DNA from 3 places in the Chryseobacterium gallinarum genome. Region 2 is predicted to be linked to each of the others. Evidence: riboswitches for the same ligand, from Rfam matches in the RefSeq annotation. Region 2 holds a riboswitch; each other region holds the start of a gene.
What was found. Region 2 has a riboswitch for S-adenosylmethionine ahead of OK18_RS09700 (SusC/RagA family TonB-linked outer membrane protein). Riboswitches for the same ligand answer to the same signal wherever they lie in the genome.
Positions count from the first base shown of each region.

Region 1 (4,324 bases), 150 kb from region 2:
TCTCCATGTAAATCACCAACATACCTCAATACATGGCCGGGCTCTTGATTTTCTTTGATCTTCTGATATTCTTCATCCAGTTCTCCAAGTCTCGAAAGAAATTCTGATTTTGAAACGGAAAGTAAGTTTTCCGGAACAAGGTTTTGAATATGGATATCTTCAAACTCATTGATCAGGTCCAGTTCTCTTGCTAAAATCAATAATTTTCTGGCTACGTCGTTTCCGGACAGATCTTCTCTTGGATCCGGTTCGGTGTAGCCTTTTTCCAGAGCTTCGTTAATGATGGTTGAGAATTTATCATCTCTCAAAGAGAAATTATTAAAAACATAACTTAGTGTTCCTGAAAATACTCCTTTGATCCTTGTGATATTTTCTCCTGAAAGGTGCAATAATTTAATCGTATCAATTAATGGCAAACCAGCTCCAACATTAGTCTCGTACAAATAACGTCTGTTATTTTTGTTCAACGTATATCTTAGTTTACGGTATTCTTCGATAGGGAGTGTATTGAAAATTTTATTGGAAGAAACCAGGTCGAAACCATTTTCCGCCAATGCATGATAATTTTTAACAAAGTCCTTGCTTGCCGTGTTATCTACAACAATGAGATTTTCCAACTGATTTTCTTTTGAGAAACTGATCAGCTCTTCAATATTGGAAGGTTTTTCTGCCGCCAGCACCTCATCATTCCATTGGGTATCAAACCCTTTTTTATTGAAAGCTATTTTCTTTGAATTGGCTACAGCCACTACCTTAAGGTCTATATTTTTACGTTTTTTAATTTCATCCGAAGATTCCAGCACCTGTTCTATGAGTGTTTTTCCAACGTTTCCATGTCCAATGATTGCCAGATGAACAGTTTTCGGTTTTTTGAAAATTTCGGATTCTATAATATTTTTAGTTTTCTCATCCTGCGATGATGTAACAACGATATTTACTCTATTTTCACCGGCCACTTGATTTAAAAGCAACGGAAAAACGTTATTTCTGGCCAGTTCGGCAAATACTTTATTGAAGTCTTCTGCTACAAAACCAATAACAGAAACATTATTAATACTATATATCTGGGATACTTTACCTGATTTTCTTTCTTCTTCAAATTCATCAATAAGGCACGTTACAGCTTTCTCTGCATCATTTTCATGTACTAATATGGAAATTCCGTTTTCTATGGCCTGCTGAGAAATTACGCCTACACTGATGCGCGCCAGGGTCAGCGCTTTAAAAATTCGTCCGTCAATTCCAATTTCGCCTAAAAAATCTTCTCCTTCAAATTTGATGATTGATCTGTTCTTCAAAAATTTTATTTCGTTAGCATTTTTCATTACTATAAAATGTTTTTTATGATATTGTTTAATTGTTGATATTCCATTAGGAAGGCATCATGCCCATGTACAGATTGGATCTCGTGATAAGAAATATTCTTTTTTTTCCTTTTTAGATTTTCAAAACACATCCGTATTTCAGAAGCGGGAAAGAATAGATCGGTATCAACGGAGATCATGTGCATTCGTGCTTGTATTTTCTCCAATGCTGATTCATCAGTATTAATATTCATCAGTAAATGATTCATCAGTTTATAGGCTTTTAAACTAAATCTTTCGTTTAAAGCATTACCATGATAAATAAGCCAGTCTTCTGATTCTAACCTTTCTTTTTCCTGATTGTATTTATTTTGAAATCTGTCGTTAAGTGATTGTGGAGTTCTGTAACACAACATGGCATGAATTCTTGCTTTTTGTAATGGCTCATCTTTATCATTTAATAAAAATTTCTGAACCAGACATTGTGCATGGAGCCAGTCGTGGGTTCTGTGATCGCAGGCTATGGGAATAAAAATTTCGGCCAGTTCGGGTTGCTTGGCAAGCATCTCCCAGGCAATTCCTCCTCCTAAGGAGCCTCCAATAATGGCATACACGTTTTTGATATGCAGTGCTTCCAGCCCTTTCAGAAATATACCGGCGATATCTGAAGGAGTGAAATCTTCATAATTTTCAATTAAAAAATGATCGTAACCGTTTCCGGGAATATTAAAACACAGAACAGTGTATTTTTGGGTATCTATCACCTGATTTTCTCCGATCAATTGCTTCCACCATCCTTTTTCTCCTGAAACATTGGAATTTCCGGTAAGGGCATGGTTAATCAAAATAATGGGGGCAGTAAACAGGTCTTTCCCGAAAAGCTCATAACTCAACGGGATATTATATTCCTTATTGGAATTGGTTTGATACGAAAGATTAATATAGTTTAGTTCTGTTTTCAATTCTATTATTTTAATACAATTGAAAATGCCACAGGAAATGGCTGAAAGAACTTCAGTAAGTTATCTGTCCAAAATAGTTTTGGTAGAACGTAGCACCTTCTTTGCTTTCACAAAGGGTTGCTAAGGTTTCATAGGGTCTAATCCCTCAACCTTTCTTGATAACATTTTCAATATTTGAATGAACGAATGGTGCAAAGGTAATTCTTTTCTTTGAATTTCAAAAAAAAAAATAATTTAATATTTAAAAAATGCCTTAAATACAAGTATTCCAAGTGCATATTAATAATTCTTCAGATGAAAAGAATTGGAATTATTTTCCAAAAAAACTAACTTCGTATGGAAAATGATGATATATGACTGCCGAAAAAGAAAGATTACAAGATACCAATTGGAAAAACTGGGGACCTTATGTAAGCAACCGGCAATGGGGAAATGTACGGGAAGATTATAGTCCCAACGGAAATGCCTGGAATTATACCAATCATAATAATGCGGAAAGCTATGCATACCGGTGGGGAGAAGAAGGTATTGCCGGAATTTCTGATACAAGACAACTTTTATGTTTTGCCTTTTCATTCTGGAATAAGAAAGACAAAATGGTCAAAGAACGTTTCTTTGGGTTGAGCAATCCCCAAGGTAACCATGGGGAGGATATCAAAGAAATTTTTTATTACCTGGATAATACACCTACGCATAGCTATATGAAAATGGTGTATAAATACCCTATCAATGCATTTCCTTATGATGATCTCCTTACTGAAAACGGAAGACGCAGTAAAAAGGAACCTGAATATGAACTATTCGATACGGGAATTTTTGATAATAATGAATATTTTGACATTTTCATTGAGTATTGTAAGGCCGATCATAATGACATTCTGGCCAGGGTTACAGTTTACAACAGAAGCCAATCTGATGCTCCCATTGTTCTGGCTCCTACAGCCTGGTTCAGGAATAACTGGAAATGGGGTTACAACACTTATAAAGCAGAAATGAATGCTTCTCACGACGGATGTATCAATGTTAATCATGACAGTATTTCAATCAAAAAGATCTATTCCCGAAATTTGAATGCACAAAGTGTATTTTGTGATAATGAAACCAATACTCCAAAACTATATGGTGCCCCTAAAACAGAAAACACCTATTATAAAGATGGAATCAATGATTTTATTATTCATCAGGGCAATACGATAAATCCTGAGAAAAGAGGTACCAAAGCTGCTTTTCTGATTGATGAAATGATTGGTGCAGGACAGTCCGGAACATTCGATTTCAGGTTTTGCCCTGACGGAGTTGACGAGCCTTTTAAAGATTTTGATGAAATTTTCAACACCAGAATTGCCGAAGCGGAAGAGTTTTACAGTGAGATTCAAAATGAAACCACTGATGAAGATGAAAAGAACGTTCAGAGACAAGCTTTTGCAGGTCTTCTCTGGAATAAGCAATTCTATCATTATAATATTGGAAAGTGGCTGAAAGGTGATCCTAATTTTGAAGCCCCCCGAAACTTCAACGAATATGTAAGAAATACAGAGTGGAACCATCTTCACAATAAGGATATTATATCTATGCCTGATAAGTGGGAATATCCCTGGTACGCAACCTGGGATCTCGCCTTTCATTGTGTTCCTTTTTCCATTATTGATGCTGAGTTTGCAAAAGGACAGCTTTTACTTCTTACCAAAGAATGGTATATGCATCCCAACGGACAGCTTCCTGCCTATGAATGGAATATGAGTGATGTAAATCCTCCTGTACATGCCTGGTCATGTTTCCGGGTTTTTAAAATAGATGAAAAAAATAATGGAAATCCTGATCTGCTATTTCTTGAAAAGGTCTTCCAAAAACTTCTTTTAAATTTCACCTGGTGGGTGAACAGGAAGGACAAGAACGGTAAGAATATTTTTGGTGGCGGTTTCCTTGGCCTCGATAATATCGGAGCTTTTGACAGAAATATGGTTTTAAAGGACGGGCAACACCTTGAACAGGCAGACGGTACCAGCTGGATGGCTATGTATGCCCTCAATATGATGAGGATTGCCATGGAACTTGCCC
Region 1 covers NZ_CP009928.1:2,306,629-2,310,952, reverse strand. Annotated here, with positions in the region: gene OK18_RS10395 (ACT domain-containing protein) at 1-1,325, opposite strand, end outside; gene OK18_RS10390 (alpha/beta fold hydrolase) at 1,328-2,266, opposite strand; SAM riboswitch class I at 2,324-2,431, opposite strand; gene OK18_RS10385 (MGH1-like glycoside hydrolase domain-containing protein) at 2,620-4,324, shown strand, end outside.
Region 1: another riboswitch for S-adenosylmethionine. It lies ahead of OK18_RS10390 (alpha/beta fold hydrolase); the one in region 2 lies ahead of OK18_RS09700 (SusC/RagA family TonB-linked outer membrane protein).

Region 2 (4,324 bases):
TAGAGGAGTACAGAATTCCCAAGACGACCCTTTATAAATGGCTTAGTAAGCATGAACACATATAAACATATAAAATGAATAGGAGGTTCTGCTATCAAATTAAAACCTTAAACAGCAAAATATAAACTTATAAACAAAAAAGCAATGAAAGAGCAAGGTCCGGATTACAAGAAGATTTATACAGACATTATTCGCATGAAGCATCCTGAAAAACTTGAAGCTTGCCGTTCTATTTTAAAAAAGGAATATTTAACGGCATTGGATGTCATTAAGCTCAATCAGATCATTTTTGATTTTAAAAATGTTGAAACAGAACAATTTAATCAAAGTCATAAATCGTATGATAAACTTACCATTATGGAGATTCTTGAGTTTCAGAAGAAAAATGGCTATAACAATACCCAAACGGCAAATCAGTTTAAAACAAGTAGAAATACTGTAGCGAAATGGAAAAAAATGTTTCTTTAAAATGCTGCAGTAGGTATAGCTCCACGGCTTAGAATTCACACATAAAAACAATTATATTCAGATTCATAACCTTATGATTCTGTGTACACTTATTTTATAACAATAATTTAAACATTAAGATGATGAACAAACAAAAACTATTAAGCTTAGTAGCTTTCCTGGCTTCTTTTTTATTCTTACATGCACAAGTAGGGATAAATATTGCTAATCCACATCCTAAATCGGCGCTGGATGTTTTTTCTAATGATAAAGGGTTTCTTCCACCACGCCTGACAACTTCCCAAAGGGACTCCCTTCTTTCCCCGGATACCCCTAACATAGAGGCAGAGGGTATGGTGATCTATAATAAAACGGTGAATTGCCTGGAATTCTGGAATAGTGTAGAATGGATAAACCTATGTCAGGGCAATGCAGCAGTGTATACTATCAATTGTGAACCTGTTGTCAATGGAAATTTTTATGCAGGTTCGCCCGCTGTAGGTTCCGTAAGGATTAAGGTGACAGTGAGTAAGCCTGGTAAGTATAAAATTAATACTGATACAGTCAATGGAATTAGTTTTAACGCAGAAGGGTATTTTGAAAATACGGGGGAACAATATGTTACCCTTTCTGCTGAAGGGACTCTGCTACAGGCAGGAACCTACACATACTCTATTGTTATGCCGGCGGGCAATGAAAGCTGTACTTTCGCTGTTACAGTAACGAACCTGCCGTCCGAAAGGGTAGTGAAAATACTTTCGATCATTCCTGACGCCTGGAACGGGACTTTATCCACAGATTCTCATGGGAGATATTCATCTGTAGCCAGATCTAAGCTTAACAATCCCAGTAATTTCGGACCCAATGGAAGGGTGGTAATTTCCAACTTTATTTTTAATACAATCAATATACGGACTGCCACTCCTGCTGAATTGGCTCAGGCAATAGATAATGCGGACATTATCTGGATTGGTTATGTATACACCAGCTACTTTTCTGACCAGGCTATTGCTGTTCTGAGGCAAAAAATCCAGGAAAAGAAAAAGTTTTTTATTATTGACGCAGAACACCAAAGCCTTACTCCTATCAATAAGCTGAATTTAGGATATACAGCACAATATATTAACAGTCAAAGACCGGGTTCCTTTTATACGACAGGCTCACAGGGGCCAAATACAGGGATATTTGGTAACCTTCCTGAAAATACCAGGCTACAAACCAACCGCTATATGGGACGGATCACACAATATCCTGCTACTGCCAGGGTATTTATGAAAGACAGTGCCGGTAAAGCGGCTGCAACTCTGGATGATAATTTACTGGTCTATACTGATGTTAATTTATTTTATAATTATGAATCTACTGATAAATTTTACAATGAAGGAGCGGGTTGTTCGGAAAGCTCTAATGCGAGGATGTTCTGTAATATATTCAGTATCGCAGTTGATTACACCAGATAGGATGTTATTTGCATTAATCAACGATCAATGAAGCTGTAGGACAATACTTTTCAATTATTTAAATAATTATATCCGATAAATGGCACTCAGGTGTCATTTTTTTTCTCTTTGTGATTTTGAGTAATCTATAATGATATTTGTCATATTTGCTAAAATTGTAAATTTCGTAACTGCTTATTTTAGTGGCGTTTGTTATAAAATTAAGTTAATTTTTAAAAATTTAACATGAAAAATAATAAGTCTACTTGTTTTGTAGACTAAATATTTATAGCTTTGCAACTATATTTCGATCGGCTTATAAAGAAAGATGGAGGGAACTGACCCTGTGAAGTCTTAACAACCTGCGTTATGTAAGGTGTTACATTCAGCCTTTTAAAGGGAAAATAAGCATTTGGTTTATCGTATATTTCGATGCCCTTTGCTGATTATTCTGCAAAGGGCAAAATTTTTATATATGGTAAATAAAATTGATTATGATTAGAGAAAAATTAATTAATTATACAATTTGGATCCCATCAGTGGCGGTATTTTTCTTAGGAGTTACCGGGATTAATGGACAGAGTTCGGGACCTAAAAAAGATACTCTTCATGAAAAGGAGATTGATGAAGTTGTAGTAGTTGCTTATGGAAAAGCAAAAAGAACAAGCTATACAGGTTCTGTAGCAACTATTTCCAGTGATAAAATCAACAACAGGCCCGTCACCAATATCACCAAAGCGCTGGAAGGCCAGGTACCGGGAATCCAGACAACAAGTTCTTCCGGACAGCCCGGAGCCACATCTACAATCCGGATCAGGGGGATTGGCTCCATCAGTGCCTCCAGTGATCCTCTTTACGTAGTAGATGGAATTCCTTTTGACGGAAACCTGAACGCCATCAGCCCCAATGATATTGAATCCATCAGTGTATTGAAAGATGCTACAGCAAGTGCCTTGTATGGTTCAAGAGGAGCCAACGGGATTATTATCATTACCACGAAATCCGGTAAAAAAGGCGAGGCCAGGGTGAATTTTAATATCAGCCAGGGATTCTCCGGCAGAGCAGTGAAAGATTATCAACAGGTAAGTACGGATCAATATTTTGAACTTTACTGGGAAGCGATGAGGAACGGCTATCAATCAGGTAAAGTATCAGCACAGCAGGCTGCACAAATGGCCACTGATAATATAGTTTCAGGTGCAGGGCTTTCTATTAATCCTTACGGGGCCGGTTATCCTAAACCTGTAGGTACAGACGGGAAATTGTTGCCCGGCGCAAAAGCTTTATGGAATGACGACTGGCGGGATATTTTGCAAAGAGTAGCTTCCAGGAATCAGGTGGATCTTGATATTAGTGGCGGAAGCGAAAAAAGTAACTATTTCTTTTCACTGGGGTATCTGGATGATAAAGGAATGGCGATTGAATCCGGGTTTAAGAGATATAATACCAGATTAAAACTCAACTCAGAAGTTAAAAAATGGTTGAATGTAGGGGTGAATTTGAGCTATACCAATAGCATTCAGCAAGCTCCACCTTCATCAGATTCAAAATCCAGTAACATCATCCAGGCGGCAAGGGTAATCCCTTCTTTCTATCCTTATTATGAAAGAAATCCTGATGGATCGTATGTGTTGGATGCTGCAGGAAACAGAATTTATGATTTTGGAAAGTACAGGCCTACAAGTGCTCTCCAGAATCAAAATGCTGCTGCTACCTTGCCTCTTGATAAGAATGAAAATAAAGAAGACAACTTTTCAGGAAAAGGGTTTCTGGATTTTACCTTCCTGCCGGAGCTGAAGTTCAGATCAAGTTTTTCCGTTGATCTGGTTAATTACAACGGACATTATTATTCTAATCCGCTTATCGGACAAGGAAGTGAAACAAACGGTTCTGTAACGAAATCCAACAGCAGGACGTTGTCATATACTACCAGTAATATTTTAACTTTTGATAAGAAATGGGGTAAGCATCATTTTAATGTTTTAGGAGGGCAGGAATTTTATAAATATGATTATCAGACAATTTCCGGTAGCAGAACTCAGTTCTCCCTGCCTTATTATTATGAGCCAGATGGAGCTGCTTTATTGGGAAGCTTCAGCGGGAATAGTGATAAGGTAAGCCTCCTGAGTTTCCTGGGAAAGGTGGAATATGATTTTAATAATACGTATTTCTTATCCTTTTCAGGAAGGGCGGACGGATCTTCAAGATTTTCTCCGGATAACAGATGGGGGAAATTCTGGTCTGTAGGAGGTTCATGGAAAATTTCAAATGAAGAGCTGATTAAAAACCTGAATGTATTTAATCAACTGACACTCCGTGCAAGCTATGGAGGACAGGGTAACGATAAGTTGTTACGCCCTAATGGCTCACCTCTTTATTATGCTTACCAGGAATTGTACAGGTTTTATAATAACCTGGGTGAAGCAGGAACTGTTTTA
Region 2 covers NZ_CP009928.1:2,157,648-2,161,971, forward strand. Annotated here, with positions in the region: gene OK18_RS09685 (transposase) at 1-65, shown strand, start outside; gene OK18_RS09690 (hypothetical protein) at 145-468, shown strand; gene OK18_RS09695 (hypothetical protein) at 588-1,907, shown strand; SAM riboswitch class I at 2,200-2,297, shown strand; gene OK18_RS09700 (SusC/RagA family TonB-linked outer membrane protein) at 2,381-4,324, shown strand, end outside.

Region 3 (4,324 bases), 650 kb from region 2:
TAATCTATGAATTGCTGTTGAGAGACTTTACCCAGGAAAAAAACTGGCAATCTCTGATTAATAAAATTTCTTATTTAAAAAGTCTAAATATTAATGCGATAGAACTGCTTCCCATTATGGAGTTTGACGGTAACCTTTCCTGGGGATATAATACATCGTTTCATTATGCCCTGGATAAGGCTTATGGAACCCCGGAGAAATTTAAAGAATTCGTGGATTTGTGCCATCAAAACGGAATTGCAGTAATCCTGGATATCGCGCTGAATCATGCAACAGGCCGTTCACCTTTGGTTAGGCTTTGGAATGTAGATCCGGATGGAGACGGTTATGGAGATGTAGCCCAGAATAATCCTTATTTTAACCAGGTTCCGAAGCATTCATATAATGTATTTAACGATTTCAATCATTCAAGCCCTTCCACTCAGTATTATGTGGAAAGATGCCTTCAGCAGTGGCTGACAGAGTATCATATTGACGGTTTCCGTTGGGATTTGACGAAAGGATTCACCCAAAACTGTTCTGAGAATGATGAAGCCTGTACCAATGCCTATCAACAGGACAGAGTGGATATTATGAAACATTATGCAGATAAACAATGGGCTATTGATCCTAATTCTTACATGATATTTGAACATCTGGGAACGGATGCCGAAGAACAGCAATGGGCCAATTACAGAGTGGCGGAAGGCAAGGGCGTTCTCCTTTGGAATAAACAGACGGAGCCTTACAATCAAAATACGATGGGCTATAAGGAAAACAGCAACTATGACAGGATGAATCATGCATTGCATGGATTTACCAATATGCATGCTGTAGGCTATGGAGAAAGCCATGATGAAGAAAGGCTGATGTTTAAAAACCTTACCTATGGAGCTGTCAATGGAAGCTATAATGTTAAAAACCTGAATACGGCTCTTGAGAGAATGAAAACTTTTGGAGCTGCATTTTTTACCATTCCGGGCCCGAAAATGATCTGGCAGTTCGGAGAGCTGGGGTATGAGTTTAGTATTAACAGATGTACCAATGGTACCATCAGTACTGGATGCAGAACCGATGAAAAACCTGTTGCTTTTGCTTTAGGGTATGATACAGATATGAACAGAAAGGCGGTATATGACACCTGGGCAAAAATCATTAATCTCAGAAATACCAACGGGATCTTTACAACAAAAACATACAGTATAGAATCAAATAACCTGGCGAATGATCCTGATGGCCTCATTACAAGAATATACCTTTATGACAATACCCTCAATGGAATGAAAAATGTAGTGGTTCTGGCTAACTTTACCACTTCCGTGCAAAATGTAGTTCCATATTTTCCGTATACAGGTCAATGGCAGAACCTTATGGATAATTCGGTTTTGAATATTGCCTCAACCACCGCTCCGATAGCATTACTTCCGGGTGAATTCAGGATCTTCGGAAATTATGCAGGAGCTCTGTCAACCGATGATATAAACGCATCCCACAAATTATCTCTTCAAATAGCAGATAATCCGGTAAAAAATGGTGTTGCAAAACTCATTTACAGCAAAGCCAGAAATGGTGAAATAACCATTTCTGATATGAACGGAAAGAGAATCGGATCTTTTAAATTATTGAATGAAAGCGGAACCCACGAATTGAAAGTCCATTATCCGGCCGGGACCTATTTTATTCATCTGAAGTCGGATACAGGGATAGCCATTCAGAAAATGATCATAAGATAAACAGAAATCAGCATTATATAAAAATAAAAGGTAAATGAGCACACCTGCATATTTACCTTTTGCATATTAGAAAAAATAGTCTACTTTTGCAGTAGATTTATCAAGAAAGGTGGAGGGATTTGGCCCAATGAAACCTTAGCAACCGACATGATTCCAGAAGTGTAAAGGTGCTAATTCCAACCCGAGGGGAAGATAAGTGAAGTCAATATTCTGATGTGAATTCCATTTCTTGATGTCTTGTATATCTGCGGGGTCGAACCGCAGGAATATTTTAATTGGCAAGAACAAATGAAAAAATTAAGTATAGCAGTGTTACTGTTGGGAACCATTATCGTTACAGCCCAGGAACAGGAGGAAAAAGGAAAACAAATCGAGGATATTATTATTGTCGGAAACAGGAATGCCAAAAGAACAAAATTGGAAACACCCGTTCCGGTAGATGTCATCAATATTGAAAAAATACAGAAGGCCTCTCCCCAGGTTACTGTTCAGGATCTTCTGAATTATGTAATTCCATCATTCAATTCTGTAAGGCAGTCGGCATCGGACGGGACGGAACATATTGATCCTGTTACCTTAAGGGGAATGGGGCCTGACCAGGTGCTGGTACTGGTTAATGGAAAAAGAAGGCATACGACTTCTTTAGTGAATTACCAGAATACCGTAGGGAACGGTTCCGTAGGAACAGATCTGAGCACGGTTCCGGTGATCGCCATAGACAGGATAGAAGTCTTAAGAGACGGTGCCGCAGCACAATATGGTTCAGATGCTATTGCGGGGGTTATCAATATTATTCTTAAAAAGAATCAAGGCGCTACAGCGAGCATTACTTATGGGCTCAGCGGTAGAAATGATGGGGATACCTATCAGGCAGGAGCAAATTACGGCGCCTCTTTAGGAAAAAAAGACGGTTATATCAATCTGTCATTACAGGTAAGCCACAGAGGGAAAACAACAAGAACTCAAAATCATGATCTGGATATTTTCGGAGATAATTTTGCATACCCGTTTGCAGATGATCCGGATGCAGCCAGAGCAGCAGATGATGAGGAAATAAGAAAAAGAGGGTTAATCCGCGATGATTTCAATTTTCAGATCGGAGATGCCCAGATCAGGCAGGGACAGCTTTTTTTTAATTCAGAATATCCTTTTAATGAAAACTTTAAACTTTATTCCTTCGGAGGGTTCAGTATCAAAGAAGGAAAAGGTTTTGGTTTCAGAAGACTTCCCAGTGAAACATTCAATGTGGTTTCTTCAATCTATCCAAACGGCTTCCAGGCAACCCTCGGATCCCATGTGTATGATGTTTCTTATGCAGTAGGTGCAAAATATACAATCAATAATTGGTTGATTGATCTTAGCAATACCTTTGGCAGCAATACCTTTAATTATAACGTAAGCAATACCAATAATGCTTCACTGGGAGTAAAATCCCCAACCCGTTTTTATGCAGGAGCACATAGTTTTCTGCAAAATACGGTTAACCTGGATGTTTCTAAAAGTCTGAACAGATTTAATATTGCATTTGGTGGTGAATTCAGGTTTGAACAATACCAGATCAAAGAGGGGGACGAAGCATCTTACACCCAGTACGATATCAATGGAAATATTGCAACTCAGGGATCAACTGTAATAGGAGCAGGTGGCTCCCAGTCTTTTATAGGATTCTCACCTCAGAATGCCTTGAAAAAAGACAGACATTCCACGGCTGTATATGCTGATGTATCATATGATCTGGATAAAAAGCTGAATATTGATGTGGCAGCACGATTTGAAAATTATTCCGACTTTGGCAATACCCTGAACGGAAAATTGGCTGTACGATATGAATTTGTTCCGGATTATGCGGTAAGAGCGGCCGTAGGAACCGGCTTCAGGGCGCCTTCTCTTCAGCAGCAGTATTTTAACAACTCTTATGCAGATATCTCGACTTCCGGGGCAGGAATTGTGACGAAAGGAATTTTCAGGAATGACAGTGATGCAGCCAGGATTTTAGGATTTGATAAACTAAAACAGGAAACATCAGTCAATGCCAGTGCAGGATTTACCCTGAAACCATTAAACAGACTGTTCATTACAATAGACGGATATTGGATTAAAGTCAAAGACAGAATTGTGATTACCAGTAATATTACAGATCCCAGACTGGCAGATTATGGCGTAGAAAGTGGAAGGTTTTTCACAAATGCGGTTGATACGGAAACCAAAGGGGTAGACGTGGTTATCTCCTATGATTGGAAGTTAGCAGGTGGAAACTTAAACATTAATCTGGCAGGAAACTATACAGAGACAAAAATTACAGATTTCCATTTTCCGGAAAACTTGGGAACTTCCCAAAATGAATTCTTTGGTCCGGACCAGATCAATATTATAGAATCTTTGTCACCAAAAACCAAAGCATCCTTAGGGTTGAACTATGGAATAGAAAAATTCAATTTTCTCGTAAGAAATACCTATTTTGGCAAAGTCATAAGAGACGGCTATCCGTTTGGAGGTGTTCAGGAATTTTCACCCAAAATCGTGACAGATCTTAGTGTGGGATATGATATTACAAAAAACATCAACTTTACCATTGGAGCTAATAATGTATTTGATGTCTTTTCAGATCGCCA
Region 3 covers NZ_CP009928.1:1,511,341-1,515,664, reverse strand. Annotated here, with positions in the region: gene OK18_RS06770 (alpha-amylase family glycosyl hydrolase) at 1-1,712, shown strand, start outside; SAM riboswitch class I at 1,807-1,911, shown strand; gene OK18_RS06765 (TonB-dependent receptor plug domain-containing protein) at 2,001-4,324, shown strand, end outside.
Region 3: another riboswitch for S-adenosylmethionine. It lies ahead of OK18_RS06765 (TonB-dependent receptor plug domain-containing protein); the one in region 2 lies ahead of OK18_RS09700 (SusC/RagA family TonB-linked outer membrane protein).